DNA from 4 places in the Streptomyces sp. NPDC048643 genome. Region 3 is predicted to be linked to each of the others. Evidence: riboswitches for the same ligand, from Rfam matches in the RefSeq annotation. Region 3 holds a riboswitch; each other region holds the start of a gene.

The links. A riboswitch is a leader RNA that binds a small molecule or an ion and turns the genes downstream of it on or off. The one in region 3 is predicted to bind cyclic di-AMP.
Positions count from the first base shown of each region.
Region 1: it holds a riboswitch for cyclic di-AMP, as region 3 does, so the genes downstream of both, AB0C62_RS31105 (LysM peptidoglycan-binding domain-containing protein) here and AB0C62_RS32615 (NlpC/P60 family protein) in region 3, are expected to answer to the same signal.
Region 2: it holds a riboswitch for cyclic di-AMP, as region 3 does, so the genes downstream of both, AB0C62_RS21435 (M23 family metallopeptidase) here and AB0C62_RS32615 (NlpC/P60 family protein) in region 3, are expected to answer to the same signal.
Region 4: it holds a riboswitch for cyclic di-AMP, as region 3 does, so the genes downstream of both, AB0C62_RS22450 (M23 family metallopeptidase) here and AB0C62_RS32615 (NlpC/P60 family protein) in region 3, are expected to answer to the same signal.

Region 1 is NZ_JBEZHO010000041.1:57,252-62,731, forward strand. Features, by position in the region: gene AB0C62_RS31095 (hypothetical protein) at 1-374, opposite strand, end outside; gene AB0C62_RS31100 (HAD family hydrolase) at 765-1,574, shown strand; gene AB0C62_RS31105 (LysM peptidoglycan-binding domain-containing protein) at 1,836-2,564, opposite strand; cyclic di-AMP (ydaO/yuaA leader) riboswitch at 2,569-2,729, opposite strand; gene AB0C62_RS31110 (CocE/NonD family hydrolase) at 3,207-5,204, opposite strand; gene AB0C62_RS31115 (peptide MFS transporter) at 5,215-5,480, opposite strand, start outside.
Region 2 is NZ_JBEZHO010000020.1:117,392-122,871, reverse strand. Features, by position in the region: gene AB0C62_RS21440 (aldo/keto reductase) at 1-450, opposite strand, end outside; gene AB0C62_RS21435 (M23 family metallopeptidase) at 575-1,612, opposite strand; cyclic di-AMP (ydaO/yuaA leader) riboswitch at 1,624-1,781, opposite strand; gene AB0C62_RS21430 (PP2C family protein-serine/threonine phosphatase) at 2,039-3,094, opposite strand; tRNA gene AB0C62_RS21425 (tRNA-Met) at 3,439-3,512, opposite strand; gene AB0C62_RS21420 (dihydrofolate reductase family protein) at 3,615-4,775, opposite strand; gene AB0C62_RS21415 (MarR family transcriptional regulator) at 4,842-5,351, shown strand.
Region 3 is NZ_JBEZHO010000046.1:25,196-30,675, reverse strand. Features, by position in the region: gene AB0C62_RS32625 (alpha/beta hydrolase) at 1-358, shown strand, start outside; gene AB0C62_RS32620 (hypothetical protein) at 401-625, opposite strand; cyclic di-AMP (ydaO/yuaA leader) riboswitch at 1,090-1,261, shown strand; gene AB0C62_RS32615 (NlpC/P60 family protein) at 1,270-2,703, shown strand; gene AB0C62_RS32610 (hypothetical protein) at 2,773-3,090, opposite strand; gene AB0C62_RS32605 (PadR family transcriptional regulator) at 3,258-3,791, shown strand; gene AB0C62_RS32600 (DUF2306 domain-containing protein) at 3,877-5,052, shown strand; gene AB0C62_RS32595 (hypothetical protein) at 5,193-5,480, shown strand, end outside.
Region 4 is NZ_JBEZHO010000022.1:92,024-97,503, reverse strand. Features, by position in the region: gene AB0C62_RS22460 (HPr family phosphocarrier protein) at 1-11, shown strand, start outside; gene AB0C62_RS22455 (GntR family transcriptional regulator) at 254-949, opposite strand; gene AB0C62_RS22450 (M23 family metallopeptidase) at 1,146-1,910, opposite strand; cyclic di-AMP (ydaO/yuaA leader) riboswitch at 1,924-2,083, opposite strand; gene AB0C62_RS22445 (pitrilysin family protein) at 2,297-3,685, opposite strand; gene AB0C62_RS22440 (pitrilysin family protein) at 3,682-5,028, opposite strand; gene AB0C62_RS22435 (DNA topoisomerase IV subunit A) at 5,383-5,480, shown strand, end outside.

The sequences.
Region 1 (5,480 bases), on a different contig from region 3:
ATCCCCTGCTCCTTGGCCGCGTCCACGAACAGGGGTCCTCCGACGGGGTCTTCGGGGACGTTGCCCAGCGTCTCGAAGCCGTCGAGCAGCCAGAGGGCGTAGTTCCACCGCGCCTCGCCCGGGTCCCGCGGGTGGGTCTCCCTCGCGTACTGGGTCTCGGTGTTGTACCCGATGGCCACGTACGGGTGGCGTTCGTCGCCGTCGAGGCGCCAGATGCGGAAGGACAGCGCGTAGATCTCGGGCCGCAGGGCTTCCGGGAAGCGGCGGACGACGGCTGCGGCGGCGGTGCGCAGGTGGTGCCGGAAGCGGTCCCCCGCGGGGGCGGCGTCGTGGCGCGCGTGCGCGGGTCGTCGTTCGGTGGGTTCGGAGGTCATGGATCTCCCCGGATTCTCGATGACGGTTCCCCGCCTGTGATTTCTGGCGTCCCGGCCGTGGCGAGCGCCCCGCGGTGTCGGCCTCGCCGGCTCGACCCCGACCCCGGCCCGGCCCGGCCCGGCCCGGCCCGGCCCGACCCGGCCCGACCCGGTGTCGGCCTCGGTGTCGCCGTCGGCGACGCCGGTGATCGTAGCCCGGGAGCAGGGGTGTTGAGCCGTTGTGATCGGTCCTGCACGGGAAAGTCCGACTGGGCGGAACCGAGCCCTGCGTGATCCCAACCGGTCGCAACGCGCCTGCCACCGTACGGTGAACGGCGTTGCTGACGGGATACCGGACGTCGTCCGGTTCACGCCGGGCCGATGTGTCGTTCGATCCGTATTCTTCGGATCATGGCCGCTCCGACTGCATATTCACTCATCGCCACTGACCTGGACGGAACGCTGCTGCGCGGCGACGACACGCTCTCCGACCGGTCGCGGGCCGCGTTGGCGAAGGTGACCGCGTCGGGCGCCCAGCACCTGGTGGTGACGGGCCGTCCCGCACCGCGCGTTCGACCCCTGCTCGACGAACTCGGCGGTGAGGGGCTGGCGGTGTGCGGTCAGGGGGCTCAGCTGTACGACGCGGGGACGGACCGGCTGCTGTGGTCGGTGACCCTGGACAGGGAGTTGGCGGAGACGGCCCTCGGAAAGATCGAGGCGGAGGTCGGCCTGCTGTACGCGGCGGTGGACCAGGACGGCGTGGACGGGCTGACGCTCATCGAGCCGGGCTATGTGATGCCGCACCCCACGCTTCCGGCGGTGCGGGTGCGCCGGCGGGACGACCTGTGGGCGCTGCCGATCAGCAAGGTGCTGCTCCGCCACCCGTCGATGTCCGACGACGAGCTGGCGTCGGCGGCGCGGGGAGTGGTCGGTTCATTGGCGACGGTCACCATGTCGGGGCCCGGGACCGTCGAACTCCAGCCATGCGGGGTGACCAAGGCCACCGGCCTCGCGCTCGCCGCGAAGCACCTCGGTCTCACGCCGTCGGCGACGCTGGCCTTCGGGGACATGCCCAACGACATCCCGATGTTCGACTGGGCCGCCCACGGGGTCGCGATGGCCAACGCCCATCCGGAACTGAAGGCGGTGGCGGACGAGGTCACCCTCTCGAACGAGGACGACGGGATCGCGGTCGTCCTGGAACGGATCTTCGGGTTCTAGGGCGTCTCCGCGACGTCGCGGCGCCGGCCCGAAGAGCGGGCCGGGCGATGCCCGGTCCCGGGAGACGAGCCGGCCCGGGGCGTCCGCCGATGCCCCGGGCCGTGCCCTTCGTACTTCTGGTGGGGACCGCCCCGCACACCCGGTCCGTCACCGTCCCGCGGGCCCGGTCGTTCACCGCCGACAGGCCGGTACGTCACCACCGGCGGACCCGAGGGTGCCGCCGGCCGGTGTCGTGCGAGAGGCGCGGGTGCGCCGGTGCGATCAGTAGGCGCCGTTGACGTTGTCGATCGAGCCGTACTTGTCGGCGGCGTAGTTGCAGGCGGCCGTGATGTTGGCGACCGGGTCGTAGGGGTCCATCGACGTGCCGGCCACGTGGTAGGCCTGGAACGTGGGGTCGATGACCTGCAGGAGCCCCTTCGAGGGGGTGCCCGCGACCGCGTTGGAGTCCCAGTTGTTGATGGCCTGGGGGTTGCCGGAGGACTCGCGCATCACGTTGCGGTAGATGCCGTCGTAGCTGCCCGGAATGCCCGCCTTGCCCATGATGTCCAGGGACTGCTTGATCCAGCCGTCCAGGTTGTTGGCGTACGTGGTGGCGGACGCCTGGGTGGCGGTGGTCTTGGCGGCCGTGGTCGCCTTCGCCGGAGCCTTCAGGGTCTTCGTGCCGACGGTCAGCGTCAGGCCCGTGCGGAGGTGGGCGGGGTTGTCGCCGATGACGGCGCGGTTCGCCGCGTACAGCTTCTGCCAGCCGCCGCTCGACGGATACTTCTTCGCGATCTTGGTCAGGGTGTCGCCGGCCACCACCTTGTAGGTGACGAGCTGGACGTTCGGGACGACCGCGGTCTGGGCGGTCTTCGCGACCTGGGGGGTCGCGGCGTGGGCGCCGGTCGCGCTCATGAGCGGGAGGGCGAGGGCGAGGGCGCCCGTTCCGGCGGCGATCATTCCGCGGGTGATGAAGGTGGTTCGGGCGTGACGGTGCGTGCCTGCGGGCATGACGAAATGTCCTCTCCGACGCCTGCGAGGTGAGCTGTCGGGTTCGGGCGGGAGATGCCCGGTCGCGCTTTTGGGCGCGGCTTCACCCCAAGCCGGTCCGGTCTCCCGGATCGGCGGCTTACCTGTGGTTCCCCCGCTCCTGCCGTGCGTGGGTGGGTGGGTTGCCGGGCGACGGCAGGATTAGGCGATCCGCCCGGTGCGACGAGAACGTATGCGACTGCACATGTCGGGAACAAGGCCTGATGTGGCGGTGAAGATCGCTTTTGCCTGTTTAGGGCGAGGGTGATACGTCCGATTACGCCGGAATTGAATCCTCAACTTGCCTTTGGCAAAGGGGTTGGCAAGGAGTGGGCGAAGGGTGATCCACTGACTCCCGCGTGACCCAACTCACGCGCTCGGGGGTCACCAAGGCGGCATGCCGGGCAAGTCGGGCATTACGCCACCACTCTTCGGTGCGCGGGGAGTTCCCGGACGCCCGCCGCGTGCGGGACGGGCGGGGCGCCGGAATGCGGGGTCGGAGCGGGCGCCTGTGAAAGAGGCGGCGTGGGGGCGGAGTTGACGGCTTCCGGACGGATGCCGGACGTGCGCCGGGCGGACGCCGGGTGGGGGCGGCCGGTGAACTGCCGTCCCCGCCGGGCCTTTTCAGCCCGCGGTGCGCGGGATGCGCTTCTCCCAGGTCCGGTGGAAGACGACCTCGTCGCCGTCCCGGCAGACGACCTCGTTGGACGTGATGAAGTCCTGCGCGTCGCAGGTGATGGCCGACGTCGTCTCGACGCGGGCGTCCCAGGGCAGGTCGGGGCGGTGCAGCCGGACCGACCAGGTGGACCGGGCGCGGGCGGACAGCGGGTCCGACTCGTCGATCGTGTACGTCTCCCGCGCGTCCTCCGTGAACTCCAGACCGTCGGGATACACGTGGGTGCCGCCGTAGCGGGGGTCCACGTCGAGCCGCCAGGTGCCCGCGGCCACGTCACGCAGGACCAGGCGCTCCGGGCGGGGCTCGTCGAGCGTCACCGGGACCACCACGCCGAGTGGCTCGGCCTCCTCCGCCTCCTCGAAGGTGATGGAGGGGTCCGACTCCCGTGCCCGCACGGGGAGTTCCAGGCTGCTGCCGTCCGGGTCCAGCGTGAAACCGGCCTCGGAGCCGGGCTGCGGCCAGACCCAGGGCCAGTACGCCGAGGAGACGCTCAGGCGGATGCGGTGGCCCGGGGGGAACGCGTAGCCGATGCCGTTCAGCTCGAACTCCACGTCCTCCGTGGTGCCCGGCTCCCAGGGAACCGCCTGGTCACGGCCCCGACGTGCCGACAGGTTGAGGACACCCCGGGTGACGAGCGTGGAGGCGCCGTCGGGGGTCACGTCGCACAGCCGGGCGATCACCTGGCCCCGGGAGGACGCCGACGTCAGCCGCAGCCGGACCCGGGGCCGACCCAACACCCACGTCTCCTCCGGCACTTCGAACTCGAAGCAGACCGACCGTGCGTCCTCCTCGCGCTGGTCCGGCGGCAGGTCCGCGTCGTTCCCGAACGGGAAGAAGCGGCCCGCGTCGACCCCCGTGTGCTGCGGTGAGCGCACCAGGCGCGGGGCGCCCTGGAACGCGTACGGGACAGGGGTGACCGACGGCGAGGGCCACGCCGGGTCGCCGACCCAGCGGCCCGGCAGCTCCTCGTACACCGTCGCCGGGGGATGCGCGTCCATCACGTAGGAGCGCAGGAGGGGCACGGCGAGCGCGCCCGAGTCCTCGTCCTTGAGCCAGTGGTCCCACCAGCGGAGCGTCTCCTGGAGGAAGCCGATCGCCGGGCCCGGCGGCAGGCCCCGGTCGGGGTACTGGTGGGACCAGGGGCCGATGAGACCGCGTACGCGGTCCGGCGGCAGGTTCTCGACCAGGCGCAGCACCGTGTCGCGGTACGGGTCGTGCCAGCCGCCGACCGCGAGGACCGCCGCACGGATCGCGCCGTAGTCCTCGCATGCGCTGCCGTGCCGCCAGTAGGCGTCCCGGGTCTGGTGCGCCAGCCAGGTGTGGACGAACGGGTCGACCGCCTCCAGCCGCTCGGTCCACATGTCGCGCCACATCACCTCGCCGACGTGCACCGGGTCCGGCGGGCGGGCGACGAAGGCGAGCATGGTGGCCGCCCAGGCGTGCATGTCGACGGCGAGGACGGAACCACCCGTGTAGTGCACGTCGTTGTCATAGCGGTCGTCCGTCGAGCAGACCGTGACGACCGCCTTGAGCGGCTCGGGCGCGAGGGCCGCGATCTGGAGGGAGTTGAAGCCGCCCCAGGAGATCCCGAACATGCCGACCCGGCCGGTGCACCACGGCTGGGAGGCCAGCCACTCCACCACGGCGACCCCGTCGGCCAGCTCGGTCTCGGAGTACTCGTCGCCCGGCATGCCCTCCGAGTTGCCGTGGCCCCGCACGTCGACGCGGACCGAGGCGTAGCCGTGCCCGGCGTACCAGGGATGGCGCTGCCAGTCGCGCGGTGCCGTCCAGTCGGTCAGCCGGTACGGGAGGTACTCCAGGAGCGCCGGTACGGACTCCTCCGTCACCGGGCGCCAGATCCGGGCGTACAGCCGGGTGCCGTCCGGGAGGGGGACGAGGACGTCCTCGTGAACGGTCTCGTAGGGGAAGGACGTACGGATACGCATGCGGGTCACCTCAGTGGACGGGATGCATCGTGCGGCGGAGCCAGGGGGCGAGGGCCATCACGGCCAGGCCCGCGGCCACCGCGATCGCGCCGTTGACGCCGAAGTAGGCGGGCTTGGAGACGTCGTCGTAGAGCTTCACCGTCTGGGCCTGGATGCCGTTGGCGAGCGCGAGCGACAGGAACCAGAGGGACATGGTCTGACTGGAGAAGGCGGCGGGGGCGAGCTTGGTGGTCGCCGACAAGCCGGACGTCTCCAGGAGGACGTCACCGAGGCCGA
Region 2 (5,480 bases), on a different contig from region 3:
CCGCACCTTGCCGGCCTTCACCAGCTCGTCGAGGGCGCCGATGATCTCGTCGACCGGCACCTCGGTCTTGTCGAAGTGCGTGTAGTAGAGGTCGATGTGATCGGTGCCCAGGCGGCGCAGCGACGCGTCGGCGGCGGCCTTGATGTTGGCGCCGGAGAGGCCCGGGAAGGCGGGGTGCTGGCTGACCTTGGTCGCCACGACGATGTCCGCGCGGTTGCCGCGGGCCTTCAGCCACTTGCCGATGATGGTCTCGGACTCGCCGCCCTCGTTGCCGTCGACCCACGACGAGTACGAGTCGGCCGTGTCGAGGAAGTTGCCTCCGGCGGCCGCGTAGGCGTCGAGGACGGCGAAGGACTGGGTTTCGTCCGCCGTCCAGCCGAAGACGTTGCCACCCAGCGAGAGCGGGAAGACCTCGAGGTCGGAGGAACCGAGCTTGCGAAGAGAAGTCATGGAGTGATTCAACGCCCGGACAGGATGCCTGTATTCCACATGCACCCCGCACGGCCCCGTGCCTGCGACGAAACGGCCGGCCGCGGGAGTCCCCGCGAGCCGGCCGGTCGGCAGTGTGTACGGATCAGGGGTTGAGTCCCTTGCCCTGGAGCCACGCCATCGGGTCGATGCCGGTGGCGGCGCCGCCGGGGTGGACCTCCAGGTGCAGGTGCGGCCCGGTGACGTTGCCCGTCGCGCCGACGCGGCCGATGACGTCGCCGGTGGCGACCTTCTGGCCGACGCTGACGCTGATCGACGACTGGTGGCAGAACCAGAGTTCGGTGCCGTCGTCGAGGGTGAGGATCGTGCGGTAGCCGTACGAGCCGGCCCAGCCCGCCTCGGTGACGGTGGCGCTGTGGATGGCCTTGATCAGCGTGCCGGTGGGCGCGGCGAAGTCGAGACCCGTGTGGTAGCCGGAGGACCACAGGGCGCCGGCCTCACCGAAGCGCGAGGTCAGGGTGTAGGAGGAGGTCGGCAGCGAGTAGCTCTTGGCGAGCTTGGCCAGGCGCTCGGCCTCGGCCTTCGCCTTGGCCTCCTCCTCCGCCTTCTTCTTGACCGCGTCCGCCTTGGCCTTCGCGTCGTCCTGCTGCTTGGTGGCGAGCGCGACGGCCTGCTTCGCGGCGGCGGTCTCGGCGGCCTCCTGGACGGCACTGTCGACCTGGTTCTGCTGCGACTCGGCCTGCTGCATGATGCGGGCCCGCAGCGCCTCCCCGGCGTCCGTGGTGCCCTGGGCGGTGTCGGCGGTGGTCAGTCCCGCGCCGGTGAGCGGAGTCGTGGAGCCCTTGGGGGTCTCGGCACCGTCACTGATCAGGGCCTTGGCCGAGTGGGTGACCGAGGACAGGTCGGGCAGCGAGATCGAGACGGGCGCCTTGCCGGGCGCCGCGGTGGCCATGCCACCGGCGCCGACGGCGGCTATGACGCCTACACCGAGAACGGTGGAGCTGCGGGCGAGGCCTCCGCCGCGCTGCTTTCCCACGCGGTGCCGGCCACGAACGGGACGGACGGAATCCTCGGTGGGATTCCACTCCTCCCAGGGTCCCTCGTCCTTGCCGTAGGCGAAGCCGAAGGACTGTGTGTCATTCGGTGCGAACGAGGTTGGCTGAGCAGGCCGGTTGGACGCCACGTGGGCGCACTCCTTTCCTTCCTTCTCGCCTACCGGGTTAGCTGACGGGTTCGGAGCAGGAAGGTCTCCTACGCGCGTATACCCACCGTGCTGCCACGGTGGAGGACGCTCGATTCACCCCAAGTTGGTGGTTCCCCGGTTCCCTTGCGGGATTCGGCGCGTGCGCACGGAGCCATCTCTTGTGACGGCTGGGACGACCGCGCTGCGTTATCGAACGTTAATAGACCTGGCCACCTGATTCCAAGCTGTTCAGACTGATCGTTAACGCTTTTTGGCCAGGACTTTGGGGTCATGGGCGATGAAAAACGGGCGAGTTGGCCGCATCGCGTCGACACGGCTTCATGTGACGGTGTGTCAGTCGTTATGCGGAGGGACACGGTTCGATCACCCCTCGTGACAACGATCAAGAAGGGCCTTCGAGGGCCGTCAGCCGCGCCGGACGGCGAGCAGCGCCATGTCGTCGCTGAGGGCGCCGCCCGTGTGCTTGCGGACCTCGACGGCGAGGGTGTTCAGCAGGGCGTCGGGCCCCGGGAAGATCCGCCCGGCCAGCCGCGCGGCCGGATCGTAGAACTCCCCGCGCACGTCCCGCGCCTCGGACAGCCCGTCGGTGTGCAGCAGCAGGATCGCGCCGTGCGGAAAGCGGGCCGGCACCGCCCGGTCGGGTGTGCTGCCCAGGTCGCTCATCCCGAGGGGCAGTGCGGCGGGCCCGCCGGTGAGCGGGACGAGCGTGCCGTCGGGATGCAGCATCAGGGGCGGCGGATGCCCCCGGTTGACGATGCGGACGATCTCCTCGTCGTGCGGGATCTCCGCGAGGACGGCGGTGGTGAATCCCTCGACGGCGTCGAGGTTGTCGCGCCGGGTGCCCTCGCGCTTCAGCGCCCGCTCCAGCCGCCGCGCGACGGCCTCCAGGGTCGTCTCCTGCTCCGCCGCCTCCCGGAACGCGCCGATGACCACGGCGACGGCGGCGACCGCCGTCATCCCCTTGCCGCGTACGTCCCCGACGACCAGCCGCACGCCGTACGGGGTGTCCTGCACCGCGTAAAGATCCCCGCCGATGAACGCGTCCGCCTGGGCCGCCTCGTAGCGCGCGGCGACGTCGAGGCCGTCGATCCGTGCCTGAGGTTCCGGCAGCACGGCCCGCTGGGCGAACTCGGCGATCTCCCGGACGGAGGCGAGCCGCTCGTCGCTGCGCCGGACGAGGATGTTGATGAGCACGCCCAGGACGGCCGCCGTGGCGACGGTGACGACCTCGGTGACCGCGTCGACCCGCAGGACGATGCCGAGGCGCAGGTGCACGAGGATCAGCGCGCCGACGGCGGCGGCGCCGGTGAGGACGGTGCCGCGCAGCGAGTAGAGGGGCGCGGCGACCAGGGTCGCGGCCGTGAAGAGGGGTGCGGCGGTGAACTCGCCCGGCGTGAAGTAGTCGTAGAAGGTCCCGCCGACGACCAGCAGTACGGGCAGCGCCCGTACGAGGGCCCGCACGGAGGAGATACGACCCGTGCGCCATCGCGCCGGACCGGTTCCGGGATCGCCCGCGGGTCCGGACGCACCCGAAGGACCGGCACCCCCCGCCGCCGGCGGATCACCGAGGGGCGGGCGGCCGGCCCGGTCGTCGAGCTCCCCGGTCCGCTCCTCACCACCTGGCTGACCCACGCGTCCAGCAGACCCGGAGCGAGGACGGCGGGCGACCGGTGTGGCCCGACCGAGGGATTCCGCGGCCTTCCGGAGTGAACGCGGCGACGAGAAAGAAAGAAGGGCGCCCAGGAGCCCGTACCAACACCAAGGGCCGGAACTCGTGAATCCGAGTTCCGGCCCTTGGCCTTCAGTAGCGGGGACAGGATTTGAACCTGCGACCTCTGGGTTATGAGCCCAGCGAGCTACCGAGCTGCTCCACCCCGCGTCGTAAGAACCAGTGTACGCCATCCGCGGGACCCCCGGCGCACGCGTTGACCGGGGCCCCTTCCGTGCGGCCGAGAACGCGGTTCCGGTGGCTTCGGCTCGCTCAGGCCGTGGCCTGCGCGGCCCCGCCCAGGAGATGGCGGTTGGGCGCCTTGGCGCGCTCCTCGTACTCGGGCAGGAGGACGATGTCTGCGCCCGCGGCGGCCAGGAGTCCGTTGCCGTCGGCGCCCGTGACGAAGGTGTCGGGCTCGCGCCAGGCGGTGACGACCCGCCGTACGCCGGCGTCGAGGATGAGCCGGGCGCAGGGTGCGGGCCGGGAGGCGCGGCGGGCGCACGGCTCCAGGCTGCTGTAGACGGTGGCGGCGGGCAGTCGCGGGTCGGCCGGGTCGATCTTGGCGAGCGCGGCCTCCTCGGCGTGCACCACGGGGTCGTCGCCCTCGCGGGAGTGGCCGCGGGCCAGCTCGGTCCCGTCGGCGGCGACCACCACGGCGCCCACGCTGAACGCGGTCTCCGAGGGCGGGCAGGAGGCCGCCAGCTCGCAGGCGAGGGCCAGCCACTGCCGGTCGGCGGCGGAGGCGGTCCGGCCGGTGCCGGGCGCGGTGGGGACGTAGCGGATGAGGACGACGTCCCCGACGGGCCGGGTCTCGACGAGCCGCATCCGGCCGGGGGGATAGGCCCCGGGCCCGAACAGCCGCGGCGCGTCCGGCTGCCCGACGAAGAGGGGGGCGACGGCGAGCTGGAGTTCGTCGGCGAGCCCCTCCCGTACGAGCTGGGTGTGGACCCGGCCGCCGCCCTCGACCATCAGCCGGCGCACACCCCGGACGTCGTGCAGGTGCTCCAGCAGCACACGCCAGTCCAGCTCGGGCCCGGTCGGGACGATGTCGACGCCGGGGAGGCCGTGCAGCAGGTCGGCGGCCCGCCGGGCGCCCTCGTCGGTCGTGTAGACGGCCTTCTCGCCGCCCGTGTGCCAGAACCGCGCCTCCGGGTCGAGGTCGCCGGAGCCGCTGACGGTGACCTTCAGCGGATACGCCGGGCGCCCGGCGGCGACGCGGGCCGCGCGGCGTTCGGCGGAGTTGACCAGGAGCCGGGGATTGTCGGCGCGCAGGGTGCCGGCGCCGACCAGGATCGCGTCGCAGGACGCCCGCACCTCGTCGACCCGGTCGAAGTCGGCCGCACCCGAGAGCAGCAGCCGCTCGGGCCCGGTGTCGTCCAGGAAGCCGTCGAGGGAGACGGCGGCGGACAACAGGACGTGGGGACGGGGCATCGGGGCGTTTCCTCCGGTCGCACTCACACAGTGGTTCAAGTTTTAAACAATACCTAGACTGGTCCCATGACGACCCGCTGGCTCTCCCCCGCCGAACAGCGCGCCTGGCGCTCGTACATCGCCGCGAGCTCCCTCCTGGAGGACACCATCGACCGCGGACTCCAGGCCGAGGCGGGCATGCCCCACCTTTACTACTCCATCCTGGCCAGGTTGTCCGAGGCGCCCGAGCGACGGCTGCGGATGACGGAGCTCGCCGAGACGCTGAAGATCACACGCAGCCGGCTGACGTACGCCGTGACGCGGCTGGAGAAGGACGGCACGGTGCGCCGCGAGGGCTGCCCGACCGACCGGCGCGGCCATGTGGCCGTGCTCACCGACGAGGGCCTGGACCTCGTGGAGCGGACCGCGCCCGGGCACGTCGCGACGGTCCGGGCGGCGGTCTTCGACCGGCTGACCCCCGAGCAGGTGGGCCAGCTGGAGGAGATCTGCGGGGTCATCACCGGGGCGATCCAGGACGAGGACTCGGCGGCGCGCGGGGAAGATCTGCCGTGGCGGCGGCGTTCCTGTTCGTCGTGAGGGACGGGGACGACGGCGCGTGAACGACACGTATCCCGTTGCTTGAACTTTGAAGCAGATGTAGTGTCTCGTCCCGGACGGTGTGCTTCAAATCTGAAGCACAATCCGGAGCGCCGTCCCGTACGAACC
Region 3 (5,480 bases):
CGCCGCGCTGCGTGCCGCCGCCGCGCCGCAGGTCCGTGCCGTCGTCGCCCTCGCACCCTGGTGCCCGGCGGGCGAGCCGGTGGCCCATCTGCGGGACAAGCGGGTGATCGTGCTGCACGGCGACCGGGACCGGATCACCGAGCCCGCCGCGTCCTTCGCCCTGGTGCGCCGCGCCGCGAAGGAAGGATCCTCCGCGAGCGCCGTACGAGTGGCGGGCGGCGACCACGCGATGCTGCGGCGTGCGCGGACCTGGCACGAGGTCACGGGCTCGGCGGTCGCCGGTCTGGTGTCCCGCACCGACGGCCCGGACGGACGGCTTCCCGCCGAGGGGCCGGACGGCGAACCCGGCGTCCTCTAGACCCACGCCCGAGCGCGTACGAGGCGGGCACGCCGGACGGGCCTACGCGGAGTCCAGCCGGTCCGCGGGATCGGGGCCGGGGGCGAAGGAACGACGCGAGCCGGCCGTCACGCGCGGGGCGGACCCGGGAAGCGGGCCGCCCGTGGACGGATCCCAGCTGAGGATCCACTCGAAGTCGCGCTGCAGCCGCCGGGCTTCGCTCCGGACGAGCGTCGGTATGTCACCGCGTTCGGAGATCAGTTGGGCATAGATCGGTGCATCGTGCACGTGGGGATCCTCGACTCGCTCTCAGGGCCTTCCGCGGGCCTTCCTTGTCCTGACGGTAGGGGCGCGACGCCGCCGCGGTGGTCATCCGTCAGGGTCGGCCAGAACCGGTCACCGCATGACCATCGGCAGCCGTCGATGTCGAACGAGCCGTCAGGGAACGCCAGTTCTGTTCGCACCGCGAACGGCCTGTTTCGGGCCACCGAAAGCCCCGGGCCGGCGTGGAGAGTTGGTGGAGGGAACTGGACGGGAGGCGGACGCCTGGAGGGGGTCCACCGCCGAACGCGGTTGTCCGGACGGCCGATTCGCGCACGGTGTGTGCTTCCGCCGTCGCACAGCGGGGCGATGCGACGAAGGTCACGAAAATGTATCGGACATCTGGGACGTGGATCTTCACACGGGGGTCACAAGATGGCTAGGTTGACGACCAGGCCGCCCGACTCCCTCCGGCGAATGCTCGCCGGGCGGTGCGGCCTCCGCCGAGTCCGGCCCGTCCTCGTGGCAGCCGGAGCCGGGGACCCACCGAACCTGGGGTGAATCGGCCAACCGCCTTGAGGGGCACTGGCCGTAGGGCATACCTTCCGGAACCGTCCGCCCGAACCCGACAGCTAACCCGGTAGGCGGACGACGGAAGGAGTGCCATCCCCATGGCGCCGGAACGAACCCAGCCCAGTGGCGAAGAAGTCCGCCGACGGCTCGCATCCCTCTACGACCGGGCCGAGGACGACACCGGCAACTTCAACGCCACCCGCGCTCTGGCGGGCCTCTCCTCCCGTCAGGGCGACCGGCGCGCCGCGGCCCGACGGCTCACCGACCAGCGCCCGGCCGGGGAGGAGCGCGGGGGTGTCGATCCCGCTCAAAGCGACCTGATGCGCCAGTGGTTCGACGGTGCGCGGTCACGGCTCGGCCCCACCGTCGCGGCGGTACTGCCCGCGGACCGGCAGCCCGACCGGGGGCGCGAGGCCGGCCGGTCCGGTGGGGGTGCGGGACGTCCCATGGAACTCCCTGCCCAAGGCGCGCGCGCCGTGGCCGAGTTGACGGCGGCACCCGTACGGGAACTGACGGCGGGTCCCGTCGCGGAGCTGACCGCGGCGCCGGTCGCGGAACTCACCGCGCGCCCCGTCCTCGAACTGACCGCCGGCCCGACGGCCGCGTACGCCCTCGCGGTACCGGACATCGGCGCCCCGTCCACCGGGCCCCTTCCGGTGGTGTCCGAACCCGCGCCCGCCTCGGACGCGGCCTCCCCGCGGTTCCGCAAGGACCGCGCCCGCCGCAAACTGGCGGCCGCACAGGACCTGCTGAACCGGCACACCGCACGACAGAGCGCGGCGACGCCGGTCGCGTACCCGTCCGTGGACCTGCCGGCCGCGGAGACGGCCGTCCCGTCGGCCCCGTACTGGCCGGCGCAGAACGTGCCGATGCCGGCCGCGACGGCCGCGTACTCGTCGGTGGCGAGTGCCGCGTGGCCGGCCGTGGAGGCCGGGCACCCGCAGGTGCGAAGTGCCCCGCTGCCGGTCGCGGACGTCGAGTACCTGCCGGTGCGGGAGGCGTGGTCCGCCGCGCCCGAGCCGACGGCCCCGGCCGTCGACGACAGTCGGCGCCCGTCGTGGCCGGACCCCGTGAACCAGCCCGCGCCCGGCGCTCCCTGGTCCGCCGATCCCCACCCCGGGTTCGACGCCTCAGGCATCGCCGCCGTCGCGGCGCCGCCGGTCGCCGGGTACGACACCCGGGCCGCCGAGGCCGTCGCGTTCGCCCGCGCGCAGGTGGGCAGGCCGTGCGTGTGGGGAGCGTCCGGGCCCGGCTCGTACGACCCCTCCGGTCTGACCCAGGCCGCCTGGCGCAGCGCCGGTGTGCTGCTCCCGCGGTCCACGTCCGACCAGGCGCGGATCGGACCGGCGATCGCCCTGGCCGGTGTCCAGCCGGGTGACCTGCTCTTCTTCCACGAGGACCTGAGCCACGTCGGCCTCTACGTCGGCGACGGCATGATGGTCCACGCGCCCAGCCCCGGAGGGCGGATCACCGAGGAGTCCGTCCAGCACGCCGGACAGGCGGCGATCCACAGCGTCGTACGGCCGGTCTGAGCGGCGGCGGGGTCGGCCGCGGGCATCCCGCGGCCGACCGGCCCCTCGGCCACCCCGGCCTCGTCGGCGTCAGAACTCGCTGTCGATTCCCGTGACGGCTGCCGGTCCGAGCGGAGCGTCGTTCTCGGAGAGGCCGCTCTCGCGCAGCGCGCCAGAGACGAGCCGAACGGCCTCCGCCTCGGCGGCGCGCCGGTCCGCGGCCTCGACCTCCAGCCGGACCGAGAACGTGTGGTTCTCGTCCACGGTGAGCAGGCTCAGCTCCTCGGTCTCGCCCAGTTCCGTGTTCTGCGGGTCCTGAGGGCGCAGCCTTCGTTCCACGTCTGCGCGGGAGGAGTCCGAGACGCCGTGGACGAACGTCCCGGGAACGGTGATGACGTAGGTGGTCACAGGAACTCCTAGCGTGCGTGCCCCGCGGGCCTGAGTGCGGTCGGCAGTGTGATCGCCCGTATACCCCGCATTGTGACGGTCACCCGCGGCTTCTTCGCGTCGGGCGCCCTCCCCGGCGTGGTGAACGGTGTGCCGTGCGGTGTTCGGGTGGCGATACGGTCGGACCCATGGCTGATGCTCGGTTGACCACCGCCTCGTTCCTCGTGCTCGGCGTCATCGACAAGCTCGGTGAGGCCAGCGCGTACGACGTCAAGGGTGAGGCGGCGCGCACGGTGGCGCCCTTCTGGTCGGTTCCGCACGCACAGGTGTACGCGCAGTGCGACCGTCTCCTGGAGGCCGGCCTGCTGTCGCAGGTGCGCCAGGAGAGCGGCCGCAACCGCCGGGTGCTCACGCTGACCGACGAGGGCAGGGCCGCACTGCGCGACTGGTTGGACGACACCGCCTTCGTCCCGGTCGAGGCGCGGGAGCGCGGCATCCTCAAGCTCTGGTTCGGCGGCCGGCCCGACCTGCTCGGTCCCGTCCAGCTCGACGAGCACCGGCGGACCCTCGGCGACTACCAGGAGCTCGCGGAGAGTGTGGGCGAGCTGCTGACGCGAGGGCAGCGCGACGCTCTGGAGTTCGGCATCCGGTACGAGCGGATGATGGTCGACTTCTGGCAGTGGGTGCAGCGGAGGGACGACGAGGACGCGACAGACCGTTGACCCCGGCGGCCGGGCGGCCCTACCGTCTCGATAGTCCAAACGAGACTATCGATGGTCGGGTCGCGGCCACGAGCAGGGAGTCGCCGTGCGTCGTCCGACGGGCACCACCTGGCGCCGTGTAGCCGTCATCGCCGTCTCGGCCGTGTGCGTGGGCTACGCGCCCATCGCCATGACCGAGCTGTGGCCGTACGCGCGCCCCGGCGCCCCGGCGTTCGGCGAGTGGATCCTCGGGCACGTGGTCTCGCCCCGCTACGTGGCCGACGCCCTGGCCACCCGGATCGAGCCGTACCGCCACAGCCTCGTCCCGCTGATCGTGCACTCCGTCCTCGGCGGCCTGCTCATGCTCCTCGGGCCCGCGCAGGTGCTCACCGCCGTGCGTCGGCGGACCCGGCTGCACCGCGCCCTCGGGGTGGTCTTCGCGGTCACCGTCTGCGCCTCGATGGCCGGCGCCGCGCTGTACCTGGCGCGGACCGCGCCCGAGGACGCGTTCAGCGGGGCCGCCTTCTGGATCGTGCTCGCCACCATCCTGGTGGGCACGGTCCTGAGTGTGACGTTCGGCGTGCTCTCCGCCGTCGCCGGCTACCCGGACCTGCACCAGCGCTGGATGCTCCTCTGCTACGGCTTCCTGCTGACCGCGCCCCTGCTGCGCTTCGAGTGGGGCGGCCTGCCCATGATCATGCCCGGCCTCTCCATGGCGGAGATCAACCGTGCGGCCACCATGCACCTCGGCTCGGTGGTCGCTTTCGGAGCCCTGATCGCCTCGCGTTCCCTGGACCGGCGCCGGAAGATCGCCGGCATCTCCCGGTCGTGGGCCCCGCTGCCCGTCCTGGCCGTCGCCCACCTCGCCGGAGCGGCAGCCCTCACCTGGATCGTCCGTTCCTCGCTGGACTTCGGCGCCCCCGGACGACGGCTGCTGCTCGCGTATCTCCTGCCGTACGCCGTCACCTACGCGGTGATGGCCTCCTGCGCCCTGCGCACCGGCCGTGCGGGGCGCCTCTGGGCCCGCGAGGAGTGGCGTCTGCACTGGACGGCCCTGTGCCTGGCGCCGGTGCTGTCGGCCGCTGCCGCTCCGCTCTTCGAACGGACGCTGGGCCTCGACCGGCTCACGGCGGTCTCCGCGGGAGCGGCGATCGGCTGCGGCGCGCTCGCGACCACGGCGACCCTCGTGGTCAGCCTGCGCGTCATGTACGCCCGGGAGGTCCTCAAGCGGGCCACGCCCGCCCGCGCCACGGCCCCCCGCCTCTCGTCGCCGGTCTCCTAGCGGCAGGCGGTGCGCGCGGCGGCGGTACGCGCCCGGAACCGGAGCCGCGTGTCCGGCGGGCCCGCCCCTGAGCCGTTCCCGACGGCCGTCCGCCCCGGCCCGACCCCTTCGTCATCGACCCCGTCCGGAAACGGAATCCCATGACCAACGCATCCGACCTGCCCCGTCACGACGACAGCGCGGCAGGCTCCCGAACCCCGCGACCCGCGGCGAAACCGCCTGCCGGGACGCACCCGGTCCCCGCGACCCCTGCGATCGATACGCGCGAGGCTCCGGGCGACGACGCGGAACGCGCCCCCGCGCCTCCGGTCGAGGGCGGACGGCCGCTCACCGCCGGTGTGGCGATGCTGGCCACCGCCGTGGCCGTGGTGAGCGTCCTCGTCGGCGGGCTCCTGATGGCCGTCGGCCTCACCGGACACGTCTTCGGC
Region 4 (5,480 bases), on a different contig from region 3:
AGACCGTCTGAGCCCCCGAGGCACTCGGACATCACACGGCTGAGCCGCGCCATCCCTCGTCGGGAGGCGCGGCTCAGCCGTTTTCGTACCTCCCCCCGCGTTTTCGTACGCCGTCCCGGAATTCACGGCGACACGTCCGGATCACACCCTGCGCGAACGAAAAGAACGCGTGCCCGAAATTCCCGGCACGCGAATAAAACGGCAGCAGAAATAGCTCCCCGCCGAATAACCCTCTTTGTATACGGTGCCCGTGTTAATGACGCTGGCCCGTCATGTTTACGGGATGTTGCGAAGTCCTCACACGGTCCTGCCGGTCCCCGCCGGCCGGAAATCGCAGCCGGTGTGCGGCCGCCGAGCGCTCCGCGTGCAGCGCGGTGATCGCGCGGGCCCGCTCGCCGTCCCCACGGGCGACCGCGTCCACGATGCCGCCGTGCTCGGCCCAGGACTCCGCGGGGTTGGCCGGCGCCTCGACCGCGTACATCCAGGCGATCTTGTGCCGCAGCTGGGACAGCGTCGACGTCAGCGCGGGACTGCCCGAGGCCTGTGCGAGCGTCTCGTGGAACCAGCCGCCCAGGGAGCGCAGATCCTCGCTGTTGCCCCGCCTGGAGCGCTCCTGACCCAGCCTGACCAGCCCGCGGAGCACCTTGAGGTGCGCCTCAGTACGGCGCTGCGCGGCGCGCGCGGCTCCCAACGGCTCCAGCAGCATGCGCATCTCCAGGAGATCCGCACCCTCCTGCTCGCTGGGCTCGGCGACGCAGGCGCCCGCGTGCCGCCGGGTGACCACGAAGCCCTCGGCCTCCAGGGTGCGGAGTGCCTCGCGCACAGGGACGCGCGAGACGCCGTAGCGCCGCGCGAGCAGTTCCTCGGTGAGCCGGCCGCCACGCTCGTAGACGCCCGCGACGATGTCGTCGCGGATCGCCGTGCATACCGAGTGCGCCGGAATACGCATGACCGGACCTCCGCTTTAATCCCCGCGAAACGCCATCGATTGACGCTTGTTCAGTGACTCTATTGCAGGAAGCCTTAATTTCCGATGGCGGGCCTGAATCCATGGATATTTTTTGGACAGACGGCCTCCGGAAACGACGATGCCCCGGCTCGGTGAGCCGGGGCATCGAAACGGTGGAGAAGCCGCGAAGCGGTCGTCAGACGTTCACGCCGTGCGAGCGGAGGTACGCGACGGGGTCCATGTCGGAGCCGTACTCCGCGGTGGTGCGCGCCTCGAAGTGCAGGTGCGGCCCCGTGGTGTTGCCGGTCGAGCCGGAGAGCGCGATCTGCTGGCCCGGAGTGACCGTCTGGCCCACGGAGACACCGATGGACGACAGGTGCCCGTACATGGTGTACGTGCCGTCGTGCATCTTGATCACTACTTGATTGCCGTAGGCGCCGCCCCAGCCGGTCGTGACGACGGTGCCGGCGCCGACGGAGTGCACCGAGGTGCCCGACGCGGCGTGGAAGTCGACACCGGTGTGGCTGCCGGACGACCAGAGGCTGCCGCCGGTCTCGTAGCCGGTGGAGACGTACGAGCCGGTGATCGGCATGACGAAGGTGTTGAGCCGCTTGCGCTCGGCGGCACGGGCGGCGCGCTCCTTGCTCTCGCGGGCCTTCGCGGCCAGCTCGGCGGCCTTCTTGCGCGCGGCTCGCTCGGCCTTCTCCCGCGCGGCGGCCACGTCGGCGGCGTGCTGCTGGGCGGCGGCCTGCGCGTCGATCTGCTCGGCGACGGAGTCACCGATGGTGATGGCCTGGGTCAGCCCGGTCTGTTCGGCGGACGGTGTCGCGGCGAACGCGGGTGCCGCGAGGGTTCCGAGGACACCGGTGGTGGTGAGGGCCGCGACGCCGACGGCGTTCTTCGTGGTGCGCTGCACGCGGCTCGGACGACGATGCTTCCCGGTGCCACAGGTGAACGCCATGTAAGGGCTGATCCTTTCCTTCCTTCTCGCCTACCGGGTTAGCTGACGGGTTCGGAGCAGGAAGGTCTCCTACGGGCCCCCTCCGGGGAGGGCGTCCGATTCACCCCAGGGACTACGTGTGGGTCCCCGGCTCCCCTGGCTCGCGCCATGCGGGGACTCGGCGATGACTGTCCGGTGCCGCGGGCGCGGCGCACTGCCTGACGAACAGCCGGACTGACGCTAAACGCGAGATCTTTCGAACAACAAACGGATCACGGTTTTTGTAGCGCATCCCACAGCACAGAAGGCAACCTCCGCACCAATACGGACATCTTGGGGGCGATGTCCGCGTAAAAGAGGGCCCTGGTGACTCTTCAGTCACCAGGGCCCATCTCGGTCACACGGTCCTACTCGGCGGTGACCACGGTGACTTCACCGATGCCGAGCGCCCTGACGGGCTCCTCGATCTGCGCGGCGTCGCCCACCAGGACGGTCACCAGACGGTCCGTCGGGAAGGCGCTGACGGCGGCCGCGGTGGCCTCCACCGTGCCGGTCGCGGCCAGTTGCTGGTAGAGCGTCGACTGGTAGTCGTCCGGCAGGTACTGCTCGACCTGGTCGGCGAGCGTGCCCGCGACGGCCGCGGCGGTCTCGAACTTGAGGGGCGCCACGCCCACCAGGTTCTGCACGGCGACGTCGCGCTCCGCGTCGGTCAGTCCCTCGGCCGCGAGGGTGCGGAGCACCTTCCACAGGTCGTCGAGCGCCGGGCCGGTGTTCGGGGTGTCCACCGAGCCGCTGATGGCGAGCATCGCGGCTCCGGTGCCGTCCGGCGCGGAACGCAGGACCTGGCCGAACGCCCGCACCCCGTACGTGTAGCCCTTCTCCTCGCGCAGGACGCGGTCCAGACGCGAGGTGAGGGTGCCGCCGAGGCAGTACGTGCCGAGCACCTGGGCGGGCCACACACGGTCGTGGCGGTCGGCGCCGACCCGCCCGATGAGCAGCTGCGTCTGGACGGCGCCGGGGCGGTCCACGATGATCACGCGGCCCGTGTCGTCGGCGTGCACCGGCGGTACCGGGCGCGGCTCGGCGGTCGAACCGGTCCAGGAGCCGAGGGTGTCACCGAGCAGCGCGTCCACGTCCACGTCGGTGAGGTCGCCGACCACCACGGCGGTGGCCGTCGCGGGACGCACGTGCTTCTCGTAGAAGGACCGTACGGCCGCGGAGTCGATCTTCTGGACGGTCTCCTCGGTGCCCTGGCGCGGGCGCGACATGCGCGCCGTCGGCGGGAACAGCTGCCGGGAGAGCTCCTTGGCCGCGCGGCGGGCCGGGTTGGCCGTCTCGTGCGGGATCTCGTCGAGCCGGTTGCGCACCAGCCGCTCGATCTCGCTGTCCGCGAAGGCCGGTGCGCGCAGGGCGTCCGCGAGCAGGCCGAGGGCCTTGGGCAGACGCGAGACGGGCACTTCGAGGGACAGCCGGACACCGGGGTGGTCGGCGTGCGCGTCGAGCGTGGCGCCGCAGCGCTCCAGCTCGGCGGCGAAGTCCTCGGCCGAGTGCTTGTCGGTGCCCTCGGAGAAGGCGCGCGCCATGATCGTGGCGAGGCCGTCCAGGCCCGCGGGCTCGGCCTCCAGCGGCGCGGCGAGGTTCACCTCGACGGCGACGACCTGCTGGCCGGGGCGGTGGCAGCGCAGGACGGTCAGGCCGTTGTCCAGGGTGCCGCGCTCGGGGGCGGGGAACGCCCAGGGCTTCGGCTGGCCGGCCTGGGGCTGCGGATGGAAGTCCATGGTGGCGAGCTCGGTCACTTCGCCGCCTCCTCGTCGGTGTCGTCAGCGGCGTCGGTGGCTTGGGGGGCGGTGGGTTCGTAGACGAGCACCGCGCGGTTGTCGGGACGCAGGCGGGCCTTGGCGACCTCCTGGACCTCCTCGGCGGTGACCCCCAGGACGCGCTGTACGGCGGTCAGGGCGAGCTGCGGGTCGCCGAACAGGACGGCGTACCGGCACAGTTCGTCCGCGCGGCCCGCGACCGTACCGAGGCGGTCCAGCCACTCGCGCTCCAACTGGGCCTGCGCGCGCTCCATTTCCTCGGCCGTCGGGCCCTCCTCGGCGAACCGGGCGAGCTCCTCGTCGACGGCGGCCTCGATGACCGGGACCTCGACGTCACCGGACGTCTTCACGTCCAGCCACCCCAGAGAGGGCGCACCGGCGAGCCGCAGCAGGCCGAAGCCGGCGGCGACGGCGGTGCGGTCGCGGCGCACCAGCCGGTTGTAGAGCCGGGAGGACTCGCCGCCGCCGAGGACGGTGAGAGCCAGGTCGGCCGCGTCGCACGCGCGCGTGCCGTCCTCCGGGAGGCGGTAGGCGGCCATCAGCGCGCGCGCCGGGACCTCCTCCTCGACGACCTCGCGCAGCTGCTCCCCGATGGTCTCGGGCAGCGAGCCGTCCCGCGGGGCGGGCTTGCCGTCGTGCCCGAGGACGGAGCCGAAGTACTTCTCGACCCAGGCGAGCGTCTGCTCCGGGTCGATGTCGCCGACGACCGACAGAACCGCGTTGTTGGGCGCGTAGTACGTGCGGAAGAACGCGCGGGCGTCCTCCAGGGTCGCCGCGTCCAGGTCCGCCATCGACCCGATCGGGGTGTGGTGGTACGGGTGGCCCTCGGGGTACGCGAGCGAGGTCAGCTTCTCGAACGCGGTGCCGTACGGAACGTTGTCGTAGCGCTGGCGGCGCTCGTTCTTCACGACGTCACGTTGGTTCTCCATGGACTCGTCGTCCAGCGCGGCGAGCAGCGAGCCCATGCGGTCGGCCTCCAGCCAGAGGGCGAGCTCCAGCTGGTGGGTGGGCATGGTCTCGAAGTAGTTGGTGCGCTCGAAACTCGTCGTGCCGTTGAGCGAGCCGCCGGCGCCCTGGACGAGTTCGAAGTGGCCGTTTCCGTGGACCTGCTTGGAGCCCTGGAACATCAGGTGCTCGAAGAGGTGGGCGAGCCCGGTCCGGCCCTTGACCTCGTGGCGCGAGCCGACGTCGTACCAGAGGCACACCGCCGCGACCGGGGTCAGATGGTCCTCGGAGAGCACCACACGCAGGCCGTTGGCCAGGCGGTGCTCGGTCGCTGTCAGGCCGCCGGAGCCTGCCTCAGCTGTGGCCGTGTGACCCATGGGCATGTACGTCCCTTCGATCGCGGAACTGCGTCATTCCTGTCGGTCCTGCCACTGTATGCAAGCGCGCGGACGCCTGGCGAAGTTCCCGCACCTCGTACGCCGAGAGCGAGAACCGCGAGCGCCCCCCGCACGCCCCCGGGAACCTTCCGGACACCGGGCGGGACGGGTGCGGCAGGGGTCCGGCGGACGCCACGACGACGGCTCGGGAACGGTCGCTCCGGGGCCCGCGGAGCGCTCCGGGAGGCCGCTACGGACGGGTCGCGGTCGGCGTTGTCAGCGGGGCGGTCCACAATGGTCCGCGTCAGAACCCGTTCATGCCCCGGCAGAGACTGTGAAGGAGCCGCAGCAGCGATGGCCCGCCGCAGCACGAAGACCCCGCCGCCCGACGACTCGTACGAGGAGAAGATCCTCGACATCGACGTCGTGGACGAGATGCAGGGCTCCTTCCT